2 regions of the Plantactinospora solaniradicis genome follow, and region 2 is predicted to be linked to the other one. Evidence: riboswitches for the same ligand, from Rfam matches in the RefSeq annotation. Region 2 holds a riboswitch; the other holds the start of a gene.
The links. A riboswitch is a leader RNA that binds a small molecule or an ion and turns the genes downstream of it on or off. The one in region 2 is predicted to bind thiamine pyrophosphate.
Positions count from the first base shown of each region.

Region 1: linked by a shared signal. The riboswitch ahead of thiE (thiamine phosphate synthase) and the one ahead of ACFP2T_RS37270 (ECF transporter S component) in region 2 are both predicted to bind thiamine pyrophosphate.

Region 1 is NZ_JBHSPR010000020.1:335,834-344,705, forward strand. Features, by position in the region: gene thiC (phosphomethylpyrimidine synthase ThiC) at 1-316, opposite strand, end outside; gene thiD (bifunctional hydroxymethylpyrimidine kinase/phosphomethylpyrimidine kinase) at 369-1,187, opposite strand; gene ACFP2T_RS25855 (thiamine phosphate synthase) at 1,184-1,894, opposite strand; gene ACFP2T_RS25860 (thiazole synthase) at 1,960-2,748, opposite strand; gene thiS (sulfur carrier protein ThiS) at 2,844-3,044, opposite strand; gene thiO (glycine oxidase ThiO) at 3,035-4,285, opposite strand; partial or broken gene thiE (thiamine phosphate synthase) at 4,471-5,088, opposite strand; TPP riboswitch at 5,083-5,191, opposite strand; gene ACFP2T_RS25880 (DUF559 domain-containing protein) at 5,311-6,249, shown strand; gene ACFP2T_RS25885 (aldo/keto reductase) at 6,296-7,243, opposite strand; gene ACFP2T_RS25890 (glycosyltransferase family 2 protein) at 7,481-8,467, shown strand; gene ACFP2T_RS25895 (ArnT family glycosyltransferase) at 8,473-8,872, shown strand, end outside.
Region 2 is NZ_JBHSPR010000053.1:155,698-164,569, forward strand. Features, by position in the region: gene ACFP2T_RS37235 (hypothetical protein) at 1-442, opposite strand, end outside; gene ACFP2T_RS37240 (EAL domain-containing protein) at 637-2,532, opposite strand; gene ACFP2T_RS37245 (RNA polymerase sigma factor) at 2,529-3,110, opposite strand; gene ACFP2T_RS37250 (DUF6328 family protein) at 3,703-4,215, opposite strand; gene ACFP2T_RS37255 (sugar isomerase domain-containing protein) at 4,496-5,245, opposite strand; gene ACFP2T_RS37260 (TIGR03943 family putative permease subunit) at 5,258-6,019, opposite strand; gene ACFP2T_RS37265 (permease) at 6,093-7,088, opposite strand; TPP riboswitch at 7,320-7,425, shown strand; gene ACFP2T_RS37270 (ECF transporter S component) at 7,501-8,091, shown strand; gene ACFP2T_RS37275 (ABC transporter ATP-binding protein) at 8,137-8,872, shown strand, end outside.

The DNA.
Region 1 (8,872 bases), on a different contig from region 2:
CAGGAATTCCCTCGCGGAGCGCGACGAATTCCATCTCGGGCGTCGTCACTCCGGCACGGGCGTACTGCAGTTGGGTGGGCCGCTGCCCGTCCCGCCCCGCCAGCGGGGTGCCGGCGCCGCGTACCGGAGCCACGTCCCCCCGTTCGGCGATCCACGGTCCGCGTAGCGGCGGCAGTCCCTCGGCCGGATCCGACCCGGGGCCGGAGGTGTCGTAGAGCCGGACCGACGGTTCCGTCCCGGTCAACTCGACCTCGGCGAACGGCACCCGGATGTCCGGCCGCACCCCCGTCACATAGACCTTGCGACGAGCCTTCATGAGACAACCTCCCTGTTTCCTGCCGCTCTCGCTGAGCGGCGCGGTCGTCGGATCAATCCGATCCGCGCCCGTCCCCGCCGGACCAGCCGTGGTGGTCCAGCGGCCCGTGACCGCCGCCCAACTCCCAGTTCTGGGCGCCGAGCAGCGCGCGGGCGACGTACTTCTTCGCGAACGCGACCGCGTCCGGCACCGCGTCGCCGAGCGCGAGCCGCCCGGCGATCGCGGCCGAGAACGAACATCCGGTGCCGTGGGTGTTGCGGGTGTCGACCCACGGCCCCCGGAGGAGTTGCACCTCGGCACCGGTCCACAACGCGTCCACGGCGCCGTCGGCCGACGACTCCGCGTCGGCATCTCCACCGGTCACCACCACGTACCGGGAGCCGGTCGCGGCGAGTTGCCCGGCCGCCTTCGCCATGTCGTCCGCAGTGGACACCGTCCAACCGAGGATCGCAGAGGCCTCCGCCCGGTTCGGGGTCGCCACCATGGCGTACGGCAACAGCCGTTCGATGGCGTTGACCACACCGAGCCGCCGCCCGCTGGTCGAGACCAGCACGGGATCGACGACCAGATTGGGCAGCATCCCGGACCGCGCGGCCACCGACACCGCGTCCGCAACCGCCGTACTGCCGAGCATTCCGGTCTTCACCGCGATCGGCGGCAGATCGTCGGCCAACGCGGTGAGCTGCTCGGTCACCATCTGGGCCGGCACCGGAAAGATCGCCCGGACGTCACGGGTGTTCTGTGCGGTTATCGCGGTGATCACGGAGGTGCCGTACAGCCGCATCGCGGCGAAGACCTTCAGGTCGGCCTGGATACCGGCACCGGCACCCGAATCGGAACCCGCCACCGTCAACACGACCGGCGGGGTCACCGGGTCCACCGCCCGGCAGGCGAGGCAGGCGAGACGGGCGACGCGGCGGGCGGGGCGGCCGGCGCGGGCGGGGCGGGCGAGACGGGCGACGCGGCGGGCGAGGCTTCGGTGCCGACGGCCGCGCAGAGGTCGCGTACCAGTTTGCCGGGATCCTCGGCCCGCATCACCGCGCCCATCACCGCCACCCCGGCCGCACCGGCCGCGACGCACGCCTCGACGTGCTGCGCGGTGCCGACCCCACCGAGGGCGAGGACCGGAACCCGGGTCCGGGCAACCAGTCGGGCCAGCCCGGCGGGGCGCAGCGGTGGCCCGTACCCGGGCTTGGAGGGTGTCGGGAAGACCGGCGAAATGGTCACGTAGTCCTCGGTGGTTAGTCGGGTCAACTCGGACGGGTCGTGGCAGGAACGTCCGACCAGGCCCAGTTCCGGCGGCGGATAGGGCCCGGCGGCGGTCAGGTGCACCGCGTCCCCGCCGAGCGGATCCGGTCCGGCGACGATCAGGGCGCCGTCGACCTCGGCGAGGATCGCGCGCAGCCGCCCGGCCAGGTCCAGCCGCTCGTCACGCGGCAGATCCCGCTCACGCAGCAGCACCCAGCGGACCCCGCCACCGACCGCGGCCCGGACCAGTTCGTCGATCGGCCGGGCAGCCTGCCGACGGTCGGTGACCAGCACGATCCCGTCCGGTACGTCGCCCCGCCCAGCACGCACACCGGCCGTTCCTCGGTCCACCGCTCCGGCCGATCCCCGGTTCACAGTTCCGGCCGTTCCTCGGTTCACAGTTCCGGCCGCCCCTCGTCCGGTGTGGACGCGAGGGCGTGGAACCGCCGGGGAATCCGCCCCGCACCGGCCGCCAGTCGACCCGCCTCGACGGCGAGCCGCATGGCCGTCGCCATCCGCACCGGATCGGCCGCCCGGGTCACGGCACTGGCCAACAGCACCGCATCGCAGCCCAGCTCCATCGCCAGCGCCGCGTCGGAGGCCGTACCGATGCCGGCGTCCAGGATCACCGGTACCTCGACGCTCTGCCGGAGCAGCCGCAGGTGATGCGGGTTGCCGATGCCGAGCCCGGAACCGATCGGCGCACCCGCCGGCATCACCGCGGCACAGCCGGCGTCGGCGAGCCGTCGGGCCAGCACCGGATCGTCGGTGGTGTACGGCAACACCGTGAAGCCGTCGGCGACCAGCCGCTCGGCGGCGGAGACCAGTTCGACCGCGTCGGGTAGCAGGGTGCGCTCGTCCCCGATCACCTCAAGCTTGATCCACGGTGTCTCGAACGCCTCCCGCGCAAGGTGGGCGACGGTCACCGCCTCGGTGGCCGTACGACAGCCGGCGGTGTTCGGCAGCAGCCGTACGCCGCACCGTGCGAGAACCTCCAGCATCCCGCCGCCCATCGTCGCGGTGCTGTCGATCCGGCGGAGTGCGACGGTGACCAGTTCGGCGCCGCTGGCCCGGACCACCTGCTCCAGCATGTACGGGCTGGTCACCCCGCCCGTGCCGAGAATCAGCCGGGAACCGAACGTCTTCCCGCCGAGCACGAACCCCGACTCGGCGGCCGGCGTCACCGACCCGTCGGGCGACGACACCCGCCCGACACGGGGCGAACCTTGCTCGGCGGACGACGACACGAGGCTGGCGGGCGGCGGGGTCGACACGGCGCTCACCCGCCCTGGGCCGCGGTCAGTACCTCGACCCGGTCCCCGTCCCGTAACGCCCGCGCCGGCCAGCCGGTCCTGGGCACCACCTCACCGTTCACCGCGACCGCCACACCTCGGCTCTCCCCGGTGAACTGGGCGACGAGATCCGCCAGGGTCACCTCGCCCGGCAGCCGGCGTTCGACACCGTTCACGGTCAGCTCCATCGCATCCTCCCGAGGTGGGACGGCTGGTCATCGACAACAGGGCGGTCGCTCGCGTACCCGGTGGCCGGGCCGCCGGGCGGAGCGTCGAGGTCGGTGTGGTCGCTCGGTCGCTCCACGGCGGGAGCACGGTGCGGGGCGTCGACGTCGGGGCCGCGCTCGGCGGTGAACCGGTCCGGAGCCAACGGCCCGAGCAGTGGATCGGCCACCCCGGTCGCCAGGAGGTCGGCGACCAGGTCGGCGGTGATCGGGGTCAACACGATCCCGTGCCGGTAGTGCCCGGCCGCCACCACCACCTCCGGCCGGTGCACCAGCGAGCCGATCAGCGGCGCGTTGTCCGGCGTACCCGGACGCAGGCCGGCGCGGGCCTCCACCAACTCGTACTCGGCGATCTCCGGCAGCAGGTCCGTCGCGGCCCGGAGCAGATCGAGCACCGCCCCGGCGGTGACGTCGAGATCGCCCCGCTCCTCGACGGTCGCGCCGATCACCACCTCACCGTCGGCCCGTGGCACGAGATACACCGACCGGCCGTCCGCGTATCCGCGGATCACCCGCCGGAAGCCGGGCCCGGCGCCACCCGGCGCTCGCAGCCGGAGCACCTGCCCCTTGACCGGCCGGATCGGCAGGCCGGTCAGTGCCGCCGTACCGCAGCCGGCAGCCACCACGGTCACGCCCGCCGGGCGGGCCAGGTCGGACAGTCGGCGTACCGGCGTCTCCACCAGGGACACCCCAGCCCGCCGGGCCGCGATCCGGAGCGCGGCGACCAGCCGGCGCGGGTCGACCTGGTGGTCGCCGGGGGCGAGGGCGCCACCGCGCAATCTTGGTGCCAGCGACGGCTCGTGGGCCCGCAGCTCCGCCGGGCGCAGCGGCGTCACCGGCAGGCCCAACTCCCGCTGGTACGACCACAGCCGCTCCGCCTCGGCCAGGTCGTCGCCGGTGAGCGCCACCGTCAGGGTGCCCTCGGTGCGGTAGCCGACATCCAGTCCGGCGCATTCGGCCAGTTCGGCCACGAAGCCCGGCCATCGGGCGGCCGACTCGACCAGCAGCCCGGTCAGCATCCGCTCGCCGAAGTACGTCTCCGCGACCGGGGCCAGCATGCCGGCCGCGACGTCGGACGCGCCGGAGCCGGGATCGGGGTCGTACACCGTGACCCGCATCCCCCGAGTGGCACACCGCCAGGCGATGGCCAGTCCGATCGGACCGGCACCGATGACCGCTACGTCGGGCAGGCCGGTGGCTAGCACTCCGCCGCTCCGGCGGGAGGCGCGACGGCGACACCCCCACCTGGCGGATGGCCTCGGCCGGATCCCATCACCGGCGCCGGCACCTCACGCCGCCCCTGATCCGCGACCGGGGCGGTCTGAGCCGCGACCGGGGCGGTCTGGTTCGCGACCGGGGCGGCCTGGTTCGCGGGCAGCGTCGGTCGACGCAGCGCGTGGAGAAGTTCGAGGGTGGCCCGGGCCGGATCCGCTGCCTGGGACAGCGCCCCGACCACGGCGACGCCGTACGCCCCGGCGGCGAGCAGCTCGGGCACCCGCACCGCGGTGACTCCGCCGATCGCGATCACCGGTACCGACACCGCCGAGGCGACCCGGCGAACCCCGTCCGGCCCGATCGGCGCCGGAAGCCCCGACTTGGTGGTGGTGGCGTGACACGGGCCGACGCCGAGGTAGCTGGCGCCGGCCGTCACCGCGGCCACCCCGGCATCCGGATCGCGGGCCGTAGCGCCGAGCACCGCCGCCGGACCGAGCACCCGCCGGGCCACGTTCACCGGAAGATCACGCCCACCGACGTGCCCGCCCGACGCACCGATCGCGAGCGCGATGTGCAACCGGTCGTTGACCAGGCACGACGCTCCCGCCGCCGCGCACAGCGCCAGCACCTGGCCGGCCAACTCGTACGCCGTGCGGTCGTCGGTGTCGTCCTCGACCCGTACCTGGACGACCAGTTCGGGACCGGCCACCGACAGGGCGGCCCGGACCACCGCGAGCGGATCCCGCCCGGGGCGGGTGTCGGTGATGAGATGCAGGCGACCAAGAGACGACACGGCAACGCTCCTCCCTGCGCCGGCATTACCCGGATCAGGTTCAACGGTCGGGGGCTTCAGCCCCCCTCTCAGCCCGGTGCACCGGGCTCCCGTGGGTTACTTGTCGGCGAGCGTACGCGCTTTGTAACGGTGACGTAAAGACCCGTGACCCACCGCACACCCATTTCGGGTACGGCGTCGGCGGGGCAGCGGGGTACCGACCGGTTACGACATGCTCGGTCGATGCCTCGCGTGTCCACCATGCCCCGGCAGCTGGCCTTCCTCCCCTTCGTGGGCAGCCGGGCGGTCGCCGAGGGGCTGCTCACGAAGGCCATGTTGCGTGGTCCGTCCTGGCATCGGCTGCTGCCCGACGTGTACGTGCACGTGGACGGCTATCGCGAGAACGACCACCGGATGTGGTGCGACGCGGCGGCGCTCGTCCTGCCGCCTGGCGCCGCCATCGGCGGACTCAGCGCGGCGTACCTGTGGGGCGTCGACCTGCTTCCGCGAACCGGTCCGGTCTCGGTCGTGCTGCCCGAGGCGGTGCGGCTACGACCCCGTCCTCAGTTGACCGTCACCCGTTCCACGCTGTCGGCGCAGGATGTCACCACCTTCGCGGGGCTGCCGGTCACCACGCCGGTTCGCACCGCGTTCGACCTTGGCCGGCGGCCACCTCGGACCAGCGCGGTCGTCGCGATCGACGCACTGTTCAACCGCCGGCTGGTGAAGCCCGCCGCGCTGTCCGGCTATTTCGTGGACCGTGCCGGCTGGCCCGGGGTTGCCTTGCTGCGCGAGGTGTTGTCCCTGGCCGAGCCCGAGAGCGAGTCTCCGATGGAGACCCGGCTCCGGTTGGTACTGGTCGACGCCGACCTGCCGGCACCGACTCCCCAGTACGACGTGTACGACGCTCAGGGGCGCTTCCTCGGGCGGGTGGATCTCGCCTATCCGCGCTGGCGGATCGCGTTGGAATACGAGGGTGACCACCATCGGGATCGGCAGCACTTTCGCCGGGACGTCGCCCGACTGAACGCCCTTCGGGCCGCCGGGTGGATCGTGCTCCGGTTCACCGCCGACGACGTACTCCGTAATCCCACCCAAATCACCCGCCTGGCCTCCCAGGCGATCCGCGAACGCACGCTCACGGGCACTCGGCGGAGCGTGACTGGAACATCAGCGAGGTAACAACCCCGCCGAAACAGCACTGGCGTTCCAGTCACGCCTCCGGGCGCTAGAGGAGGGTGAGCAGGGCCGCCAGGTCGGTGGGGGTGGGGTGCCAGCGGGCGGCTTGGGCGTTGGCGTGCACCTGGTCGGGGGTGGTCGCGCCGGCGATCACCGACGTCACCGCGGGCTGGGCGGCCAGGCCACCGATCGCCACGTCCAGTAGGGAGAGACCGCGCTCGGCCGCGTACTTCTCGATCGCCTCGATGGTGTCCCACGGGGCGGACGCCAGGCGCGCGGCGTAGCGCGGAGCGCTGCCGGCCAGGCGGCTGCCCGACGGCGCGTCGGCTCCCCGCTTGTACTTGCCGGTGAGCAGTCCGTCGGCGAGCGGGAAGAAGGGCAGCAGGCCGAGGCCGAACCGCTGGGCGGCCGGCACCACCTCGGCCTCTACCTCGCGATGCAGCAGGCTGTAGTGGTTCTGGGCGCTGACGAACGGCGTGAACCCCCGGGTGCGCGCCGTCCACGCCGCGTCGGCGATCTGCCAGCCGCTGAAGTTCGAGTTGCCGAGGTAGCGGACCTTCCCCGCCCGTACGAGGTCGTCGAGCGCGCTCAGCGTCTCCTCGATCGGCGTACCCGGATCGGGCTCGTGAAGCTGGTAGAGATCGATGTGATCGGTGCCCAGCCGGCGCAGGGACGCCTCGACCGCCCGTACGAGGTAGCGCCGGGACCCCCGGGCACCATGGTCCGGCCCGTTCATCCCGGACATGTCCATGCCGAACTTGGACGCCAGCACGACGTCGTCCCGGCGACCGCGCAGGGCGGCACCGAGCTGCTCCTCCGACCCGCCGTGCGGCTCCCCGTAGATGTCGGCGGTGTCGAAGAAGTTGATCCCGGCGTCCAGCGCGGCGTCGACGACCGCACGGGTGCCGGCGGCGTCGAGCTTGCGGCCGAAGTTGTTGCAGCCGACGCCGACCACGGACACCACGAGCCCGGAGTCGCCCAACCGGCGGTAGGTCATCTCAGTCACGTGATCAACCTTATGCTCCCGGTCCCGGCCCGGCCCTCCCGCCACCGTCGGTACACCCGGCGAAGGAAAAGACATTCACAAAACAGTTTCATGGCCATTTATATCGTCATCGGCGGCGCGTCGCGTGCGAAGCCCGAAAACTGCTATATCGTGGGCACGAATTCGGCGACCGCTACGAAACCCGTGCCGTCCATGGTCGCCGTGCGACTGTCGGAGGCGGGGGTTCACATGACGGTGAACGGCCGATTCGACCGCCCCGGCGCGGACACCTCCATCGTCCCCGCTCAGGTCAGCAGGGACAACAGCGCGCCGACCGAGGTGACCATCGTGCTGCCGTGCTACAACGAGCAGGCGCACGTACTGACCGAGATAGAGCGCATCACCACGGCGATGGACCGCAGCGGTCTCCGGTACGAATTGCTGGCGATCGACGACGCGTCCACCGATCACACGTTGGAGGTCCTGCGCGAGGCCGCCGACCGCTTTCCGCAGCTGCGGATACTGGCCTTCCACCGCAACGGCGGCTCCGGCACCGCGCGTCGGATCGGCACCGAACAGGCTCGTGGTGACATCGTGGTCTGGACCGACGCGGACATGACCTATCCGAACGAACGCATCCCCGAATTCGTCCGGCTGCTCCTCCGCGACCCGCACGTTGACCAGGTCGTCGGCGCCCGGACCAGCGAGCAGGGCTCACACAAGTTTCTCCGGGTTCCCGCGAAGTGGCTCATCCGCAAGATCGCCGAACGGTTGGCCGGCACCCGTATCCCGGACCTCAACTCCGGGCTCCGGGCATTCCGGCGCGACGTCTCGCTGCCGTACCTCCGACTGCTTCCGCCCGGATTCTCCTGCGTCACCACCATCACGATGGCGTTTCTGCACAACCAGCACGACGTGCACTACCTTCCGATCACCTATTCCCGGCGGTCGGGATCGTCGAAGTTCCACTTCGTCCGAGACGCCTACCGGTACATCCTCCAGGTGCTCCGAATGGTGATGTATTTCAATCCACTCAAGGTCCTGATGCCGCCGTCGCTCTTCCTGCTGGGCATTGGATCAGGAAAAGTCGTCTACGACCTGATCGCGCATCCGGTCCGAATCGCCACCAACACCGTGCTGCTACTCTGCGCCGGCCTGATCGTCGGAGCGGTGGCTCTCCTCGCCGACCTCATCGTCAGGTCCAGAATCGACTGGCCGCCCGGAAAACGATCGTGAGCGGGATGTCGCCGACGACCGTAACGCTTTCCGCTCCCGCCTCGGTTTCCGCTCCGAGCGCCGGACGTCGGACCGAACGGCTGGGCTGGAGCGCGGTCGGCGGGATCACCGCCGTGGTCGCGTCGACCTGGGTACCACTGCTCGGCGCACCGTTCGGCGACAACCACCTCGGCCGGATCGTCGGGCGGTACGCCCTGCACGAGCGGAACCTACAGGAGCAGGGCATCCTCGGCTCGCAGTTCGGTGCCGACTGGGCGCCGTACGCCTCGTCCCCGTACGCACACCATCCGCCCCTGCTCAATCTCCTCACCGCGTTGACCGGACTGTTGCCCGGCGACGCCGAATACCGGGTGTGGCTGCCGCCGTACCTGCTCGCCCTGCTGATCATCCCGGCCGGCGCCGCGT
Region 2 (8,872 bases):
CCCGCGCCGCCCAGCCGGGCTCGTACGCCTCGACGACGTGCGTCGCGGTCAGGCTCGACTGTGCGTGATGGAAGCGGCGCTGCACCGCGTCCCGTCGGTACCCCTGTGCCGGATAGTCCTCGTTCCGGTACGTCGGGCAGTCGGCCTGCAACCACGGCCAGGGCGGTTCCTCCGGCGGAGTCGGGCCCTCCCGCCATCCTGCCCCGAGCCAGGTGGACGGGAGGAGAGCCGCGTCGAGCGAGCCCGTTCCGGTGGACCCGGTCCGCTGCGCCGGAACCGGCGCTGCCGTCGTACCCTCGGATCCTGGCGCCTGGTCCCGAGCGCATCCGGCGGTCGCAACGGCGACTCCCCACAGCGCCAGCAGCAGAAACGCCGTGACCCGAAGGCGGATGCGCCCCGGCCTGTCTGCCGCTGCCAGCGGCGGCCCTACTCGACTCGTCACGCCCCATACGACACCGCGAGCGGGTGGAGTCGTTGCATGGCGTGGGAATACTCCCTGCTGGGATGGTCGTTCGGTGCCCCCCGGCGGACCGGCTGGGCCACTCGCCGCCCCGGCTCGACCAGGTGCCCTTTCGGGCCCGTCGAGCTGGCGGGCGGATGACTGGCCCAGCCGGTCCCTTCCCCCGGCCCCCCGGGCTATCCCGTAGCGGCCCGCAATCCCCGCTCCGGGTCGGTGTAGTCGGCTTCGGTCGGGGCTGACACCGGTCGGTGCGGAGTGTTGACCGGCTTCGGCTTGCCGACCAGGTATCCCTGGGCGAAGTCCACTCCGTAGTCGCGGAGCAGGTTCATCGTCGCCTCGTCCTCGACGTGCTCGGCGGCGGTACGGATGCCGAGCGCCCGACACATGTCGACGATCGACCGCACGATGGTCCGGTTCGCCGCCGAGTCCTGGATGCCGGAGATGAACTCGCCGCCCACCTTCACCAGGTCCACCGGAAAGTAGGTGAGGAAGGCGAACGGGACGTATCCCGACCCGAAGTCGTCGAGGGCGAGTTGGCAGCCGATCTCCCGGATCCCGTGCGCGAAGTTGTGCGCCTCGGTCAGGTTCGCGATCCGTGCCGTCTCGGTGATCTCGAACGTCAGCTGGCCGGGATCGACGTCGTAGTGCTGGAGACTGCGTTGGACGTGCTCGAGCAGGTGCGGGTCCCCGAGCGACCGGCTGGACAGGTTTACCTGATAGTGCGAGGTGTGCGCGCCCCGCGCGATCAGTTCCATGGTCCGGTCGATGACCCACCTGTCGATCGGCAGCACCTCGTCGATCCGCTCCGCGTCGCCGAGCAGGGTCGACGCCGAGTACGCCTTGCCGCCGTCGTCCACCAACCGGAGCAGGATCTCCTGCCGGGTGATCTGGTTGAGCCTCATGTCCAGGATCGGCTGGGTGTAGAGGGTCAGCCGGTCGTCGGCGAGGTACGCCCGGACCCGGTTCCGGCAGATCTCCCGGCGCTCGTCGGCGGGCGCCGGCTGGTCCAGCGCCACGCACGGAACCCCGGTCTCCCTGGCCCGCCGCCAGGCCGTCTCCGCGTCGACGAGCAGGTCGATCCCCCGGGTCTCGTCCCGGCCCTGGTACCGGACCAGGCCGCCGGCCGCGTCGAGCCGCACTCGGGCCTGGCCGACCAGGAAGGACTGGTTCCGGATACCCGCCACGATGACCTCGGCCAGCGCGGTGGCGGAGTCGAGCGTCGTCCGGTGCATCAGCACACCGAACTCGCCCGAGCCGGTACGGCCGCAGACGTCCGCGCGCCGGGCGGCCCGACGGACGACCGTGGCCACCGCCGAGGCGAGCCGGTCCTGGTCGTCCGTGCCGGTGCCGACCGCCGGAGCCACCGGCTCGACGGCCACCACCAGCAGTACGCCGGATCCGCCCCGCCGCGCGGTGTCGATCTCGTCGGCGAACCGCTGTCGGCTGAGCAGACCCGTGGCCGGGTCACGCCCGGCCAGTTCCGTCTGCACGGTTTCCCGACGCCGCGCCAACCGGACCCGTTCCTGCCGGGCCAACTCGACCTCGGTGATGTCCTGCCCGGTGACGACGATGCCGTACGGGCGGTTGTCCCCGTCGACGACGAACTCGACGTAGCAGTGCACGTACCGGGTGACCCGATCCGGGCGCACCACCCGGTACGTCGTCTCCTTGACCGTGCGCTCCCGCCACGCGGCCTCGACGGTTCGGCGTACCTCGGCGGCGTCGTCGGGATGGATCAGCCGGGTCAGCAGCCGGATCGAGGGTCGGACCGTTCCGGGCGGGTAGCCGAAGATCAGTGACATCTCGTCCGACCAGCTCAGCTCCTCGCTGGCCCGTACCCAGGTGAGGGTGCCGAGCTTGGCGAGCTGGGCCGCCCGGCTGATCCGGGCCGCCTCCTCGACGTCCGCCGCGAGCGGATCCCGTACGTCGATGTCGTCGATCAGGTCCCGGCCCTCGGAGACCGCGCGCTGGTACTCCTGCTGGACCCGGCGGGTGGCCCGTCGGGCCCGGGCCCGCTCCAACTGGCTGAGCGTCTGGTCCGAGGCCAGCGCGAGGATGTCGTCCAGGTTCATCCTCGCCCCCTTCCGGCGGGCGAATCGAATCCCGCCTCCTGCGCGAGTTCCTTCAACCGGCGCCGAGCCTCCTGCCGGTAGGCGCGCACCGTGTTGTAGGCGATCCCGAGCACCTGGGCGATCTCCAGATCGGACCAGCCGTCGAAGGCCATCGTGAAGACCTCCGCCTGACGCGGCGGCAACTGTGGCAACCAGCCCCGTAGCAACTCCCGCGCCTCCGCGGAGTCGGCCGGCTCGGCGAGGCGTTCCGGCGGCACCTCGTCCAGGCCCAGCACCACGTCCTGGCGGTAGCGCCGCCGCAGGACCAGCAGCTTGTACCGCGCGGTCTTGTACATCCAGGCCAGTGGCTTCTCGTAGTCGCGGATCTGTTCCCACTTGTCCCGGGCGGTGATGAAGGCTTCCTGTACGGCATCCTCGACCAGCCCACGGTCCGCGCACTGACTCGACAGAAAGCGCTCGACCTGCACGATGTTCTGCTGACAGAACTCCTCGAAGCTCAGGTCCGGCTCCGCCTGCCCCCGGTCCCCCAACCGGGCGGCCGACTCGGCCCGCGCCATCGCATTGTCCCCACTTCTCATGCCGCCACCTCGCCGCGCTCGGCGTCGTCATGAGTCTGGACCCCGAGCCAGCCGATCCGCTCGCAACGCTCGCTCATGCCGCCCTGCTCCCGTCTGTTCGACGGGATCCGTGCGGTTCCAGCCCACGGAGTTCGACAATGCGGTGTCCGTCGCGGTCCCGCTCGTCGATCCGTACGTCCGCCTGCGCACCGCCGGCAAGCCGGATCAGACCCGTGGTCCGGGCCTGGGTCCGCGCCGACCATTCCCGCTCAGACTGCATCCGCGTCCGGTGTCGGATGTAGCCGCGCAGCAAACCTCCGAGCCCTAATCCCCCGATCAGGCCCACCACGGCCGCTGCCACCGAACTCCCGGTCGACAGCCCCCCCAGCAAATCTGCCATCCTCGCCTCTCGCCATCCGTAGTTACCGTGCCGCGTATAACTCTCCGTCAAGGGCGTCGGCGTAGGGGGCGACCCGCTGAGGCGAAGATGGCAATGATCAAAAAAGCCTTGTCTAGCTGGGCGACTTCAGTCGATCAGACATCGTAGACAAGCCGATCATCGGACTACGGCTACTGTCCAGTATGGATTGCAGAGAGTAATTCCAGGCCCAATTCAGGAGCGGGGCAGGACGTCGCGGTCCGGAAGGTCGTCGTCGTCCTCGTCATCCTCGTCCTCGGCCCAGTTGCGGCGCATGAACGGCAGGGCGGCCCAGAAGGTCAGGAACCACACGCCGGTAAGCCCACTGAGCACGAACGCCACCGGGCGGGGCAGGATGAAGTCCGTTATCAGCAGCACCGAACTGACCATCGAGATCAGCATGAATGCCAGGCCGCCGGTGGCCATGCTGTGCGCGTACCGGACCAGTTCCGGCTTGCGCCCCTGCCGGAACAGTGCCCGGTGGAACGCGACCGGCGAAATGATCAGCGCCGTGGCGGCGGCGGCGGCGAGCAGCGCGACGACATAGGTGTCCTTCTGGAACTCCGTGGCCCTGGGGAAGCCGTTGCTGAACGGCAGGGTGAGCAGGAACGCGAAGAGGATCTGCACCCCCGTCTGCGCCACCCGCAACTCCTGCAACAGGTCGGCGAAGTTCCGCTGCCAACGCTGCTTCTCGGTCTCCACGGCCACCCGGGCACCTCCCGCCACCGATCGGGCCGATCCCGATCGAAGTTCGAAGCAGTTTGCCCAGTGCGGCCGAACATGAAACGCGAGGCGAATTCGCCGGGTGTCACCACCACGCAGTCTGCTCCGGCCGGGTCACCCGGCCGTCAAATCCCGCGCTCGCCGGACGACAGGCGGGATCCCGCACTGCTGCGCGAGATCACGGACGACATGGATCATCCCGCTCTGAACCGGCCCGGTCATCCCGCCCTGAACCGACCCGGGCATCCGCCTTCCGGCGTCCCGGTCAGGCGCCCCGCCGGATCCGCCCGGCGTACCGGGCCTCCAAGGCGTTGTTGTGCCCGTCGCTGTCCGGGATGTTCGCCGAGAGGTAGACCGGCGGCGTCTCCCCCGCCTCGACCAGCCGACGAACCACCTCCACCACGATCTGCTGGGCGAGCAGCGCGGCGGTGATCGACGACACCGCGCCGACCGCACCGCCACCGGGCAGCGGCAGAGTCGCGTCGCCGTACGGGGCGCCGTTGTCCAGGACCACGTCGGCCACGTCACCGAGTTTCCGCCCGGACGGATGCCGGGAGGGCACCCCGTCCGAATGCTCCCGGGAGGTGATCGCGATCAGGCCGTGCCCACGTTCCTTCACCAGCGACGCGAACTCCACGATGGTGCCGTTCACGCCCGAGTTCGAGGCGATCACGAAGACGTCCCGGGGGTCGATCGGGGACAGCTCGTAGAGCCGGTGCGCCACCGTCGGATCCCGCTCCAGGGTGGGACCGAGGATCTCGACCGACTCACCACCACGCAGTACCAGGTCTCGTAGCGCGATCCGGTTCGTCGGCACCAGCCCGCCCGCCCGACCGGCGATCTCCATGGCCAACGCCTCCGAGTGCCCGGTGCCGAACGCCTGCACCACACCCCCGGTCCGGAGTGCCGCCGTGATCAGGTCGGCCGCCAGACGTACACCCTCCCGCTGGCCGGCCGCCACCCGCCCGATCGTCTCGGTCACCACGTCGAGATAGCCCTGCGCGCTCAGTGTCACGAATCCTCCGACTCACTCGTACGGCTGCTTCGGCGGGGCGACCCGCCGCCACGACTCGACCTCGAGATAGGGAATGTCCACATCGCTCACCGGATCCTTGCCGAGCCGCGTGGTGTACCGGCCGACCACCTCGACCCAGGTGTCCGCCGGCACCCCGGTCGGGACGTCCCCGGACATGCCCAGCTTGATCGGGCGGCCGTCGGCGGCACAGCAGGAGAGGATCATCCGGGCCAGGATCGGTTCCCCGTCGGGTCCGGGCGCGACGAATCCGGTGAGCTGGACCCGACGGTCGTGCAGCGTGACGCCCTGGTCGAAGATGGCCCGCCCCGCATAGTCCAACAGGGTGATCCGCACCGGGTCGCCCTCCGGAAGCGGCGGGTACTCCTCGGTCTCCTGACCGGTCAGCGCGGTCCCGGCCTGCCCGGCGGCGTACGACCCGAGGGCCGGTGGCGAGATCAGCAGCAGTCCGAGTACGGGCAGGATGAGCAGCCAGCCCACCCGTGGCTCGTGGTGACCGTGCCCATCGTGGTCCTGCCCGCCAGAGCCGTGCCCGTCCGGCCCGTCCTGCCCGTCAGAGCCGTGCCCGTCCGGCCCCCGGCGCCGGAGGTCGTACCAGAGCGTCATCGCCGCGCAGGCCACCAGCAGGATCCCGGCGACGATCAGGAACGGGCGCAGCCCCTCCTTGACGTACCGCAGGTAGACGTCGGTGAAGCTGGCCTTGAGCACCGAGCCGCCGAGCAGCAGCAGCACCACCGCCTGCGCCTGCCGGCTCACCGCGCGCCCCCGACAACGGCGCCACGGATCGCAGGACCGCAGTTCACAGAACCACGGATCACAGGGCCGCGGTTCACAGGACCACGGCTCCCACGCCGACCGCCACCAGTACGGCGACGACGAACGTCGCCGGGGCGAACCGGGCCGCGAACCGGCGGCCGAAGACGCCGGTCTGCATCGAGATCAGTTTGAGGTCGACCATCGGGCCGACGACCAGGAACGCCAGCCGGGCGGAGAGCGAGAACTGCGACAGCGAGGCCGCTACGAAGGCATCGGCCTCGGAACAGATCGACAACAACACCGCCAGTACGGCGAGGGCGAGCACCGACAGCACCGGATTGTCGGCGAGGGTCTGCAACCACCGCTCGGGCACCAGCACGTTGATGCAGGCCGCGGCCATCGCACCCAGCACCAGGAACCCGCCGGCGTGCACGACGTCGTGCCGTACCGCCGCCCAGAAGGCACGGCCCTTCGACAGGTCGTCCAGCTCGGGGCGGTGGGGCAGCCGGAGCCAGTCGGCCCGGCCGAGCCGCAACCAGAGCCATCCCATGATCATAGCGACGATCAGGCTGGCCACGGCGCGTCCGACCACCATCTCCGGGTTGTTCGGAAAGGCGACCGCAGTCGCCGCCAGCACGATCGGATTGATCGCCGGAGCGGCGAGCAGAAACGCCAACGCGGCTGCCGGGGTGACCCCACGCCGGATCAGTGACCCGGCGATCGGCACCGAGCCGCACTCGCAGCCGGGCAGCACGACGCCGGCCGCACTCGCCACCGGCACGGCGAGCGCCGGATGCCGGGGCAGCGCCCGCGCCCAGAACGACCGGGGTACGAAGACGGCGATGACGGCGGAGAGCAGTACCCCGAAGACCAGGAAGGGCACCGCCTGCACCATCACCGAGACGAAGACCGTCGTCCAGGTCTGCAACCGCGGGGTGGAGATGACCGATGCCACCGGTCCCCGGAAGACGACCAGCAGGATGAGCAGCCCGGCGAGCACCTCGACCGAGCCGACCTGGTCACCGAACCGCCCCCGACGGGGCCGCCCGGCCACCTCCGGGTCGGGCAGCGGTGCGTCGTCGACCGGCGGGAGGGTGGTGCCGATATCGTCGCCCGACCGGGCATCCCGAGCGGTGACCCGGTCCGGCACGGTCACGGCTACGACATCTCCTAAACAGGCGGATCGGTGGCGAAACTGGGCCACCCAGCCTAACCCGGCACAGGGTGTCGACGACCACATCTGGCTGCCCCGCCGCTATCGGCGCTGCCCGATCCGGTGCTAGCGTCTGCGAAACAACTGCACATCCGACAGGGGAGCGCACAGCGCTGAGAGTGCGGGTCACACCCGCAGACCCTCGAACCTGATCTGGGTAATGCCAGCGCAGGGAGTTCGGTCGAGTCTCCAGCCGCGCCGCAGTCCGGGCCCTCCGGATTGCGGCGTGCGTCCTACCTGGTTCGCTGCGCGACTGGGAGGCAAGATCATGAAGCAATCCAGCAACACCCGATGGCGCACGGTCGACATCGTCGTCGCGTCGGTCATCGCGGTCGCGTTCGGAGTCATCTTCTGGGCCTGGAACATGGTCTGGAGTGCCACCGAGGGCGCGTTCACCTTCTTCCCGCCGGCCCAGGCGGTCATCTACGGCGTGTGGCTGCTGCCCGGCGTACTCGGGGGGCTGGTGATCCGCAAGCCCGGCGCCGCGCTGTACTGCGAGTTCGTCGCGGCGTTCGTCTCGGTACTGCTCGGCAGCCAGTGGGGCACGGTCGCCATCATGCAGGGACTCGCCCAGGGCCTCGGCGCGGAGGCGGCCTTCCTCGCCGTCCGTTATCGCTCCTTCCGGCTGCCGGTCGCGGTCGGATCCGGCACCCTCGCCGGGCTCGTCGCCGCGCTCTTCGACCAGTGGCGCTACTACTCCGAGCTCGACTTCGACTCGTTCCGGCTCCCGGTCTTCCTGATCACGGTGGTCAGCGCCGCCGTCATCGCCGGGGCCGGCAGTTGGGTCCTGACCCGGGCCCTGGCCCAGACCGGCGTACTGGACCGGTTCCCCGCCGGCCGCGAACGTACCGCCGTCTGACCGGCGACGGAGCGCGGACGGGGACACGGTCGAAACGGTGCTGCGGTGAGCGCGGTCGAACTGCGCGGATTCGGGTGGCGGCACGCCGGTCGGCGGGCCTGGGCGGTCCGTGACGTCGACCTGCGGATCGAGCACGGCGAACGGGTACTACTGCTCGGCGCCTCCGGAGCCGGCAAGAGCACCCTGTTGGCCGCGCTCGCCGGGCTGCTCGCGGAGGACTCCGGAGAGCAGGAGGGCACCGTCGAGATCGACGGGCTGGACCCCCGCAAGGGCCGGGAGCGGGTCGGCATCGTCTTCCAGGACCCGGAGACGCAGTTGGTGATGGCTCGGGCCGGCGACGACGTGGCGTTCGGGCTGGAGAACCGGGGCGTACCGGCGCCGGAGATCTGGCCCCGGGTCTCCGGCGCGCTGCACCGGGTCGGCTTTCCCTATGGGCTCGACCGATCGACGGCGGCACTCTCCGGTGGCGAGCAGCAGCGGCTCGCCCTGGCCGGCGTACTCGCGCTCCGGCCCGGTCTGCTGCTGCTGGACGAGCCGACCGCCAACCTGGATCCGGCCGGCGCGGCACTGGTCCGCGACGCGGTCGCGACGGCGGTGGACGCCGACAGCACACTGATCCTGGTCGAACACCGGGTGTCGGAGGCGCTGCCGCTGGTCGACCGGGTCGTGGTACTGGAGCCGAGTGGAGGCGTACGGGCCGACGGGTCCCCCGAGGCGGTCTTCGCGGCGCACGGTCCGGCACTGGCCGCCGCCGGGGTCTGGGTTCCGGGGCCGCCGCCGG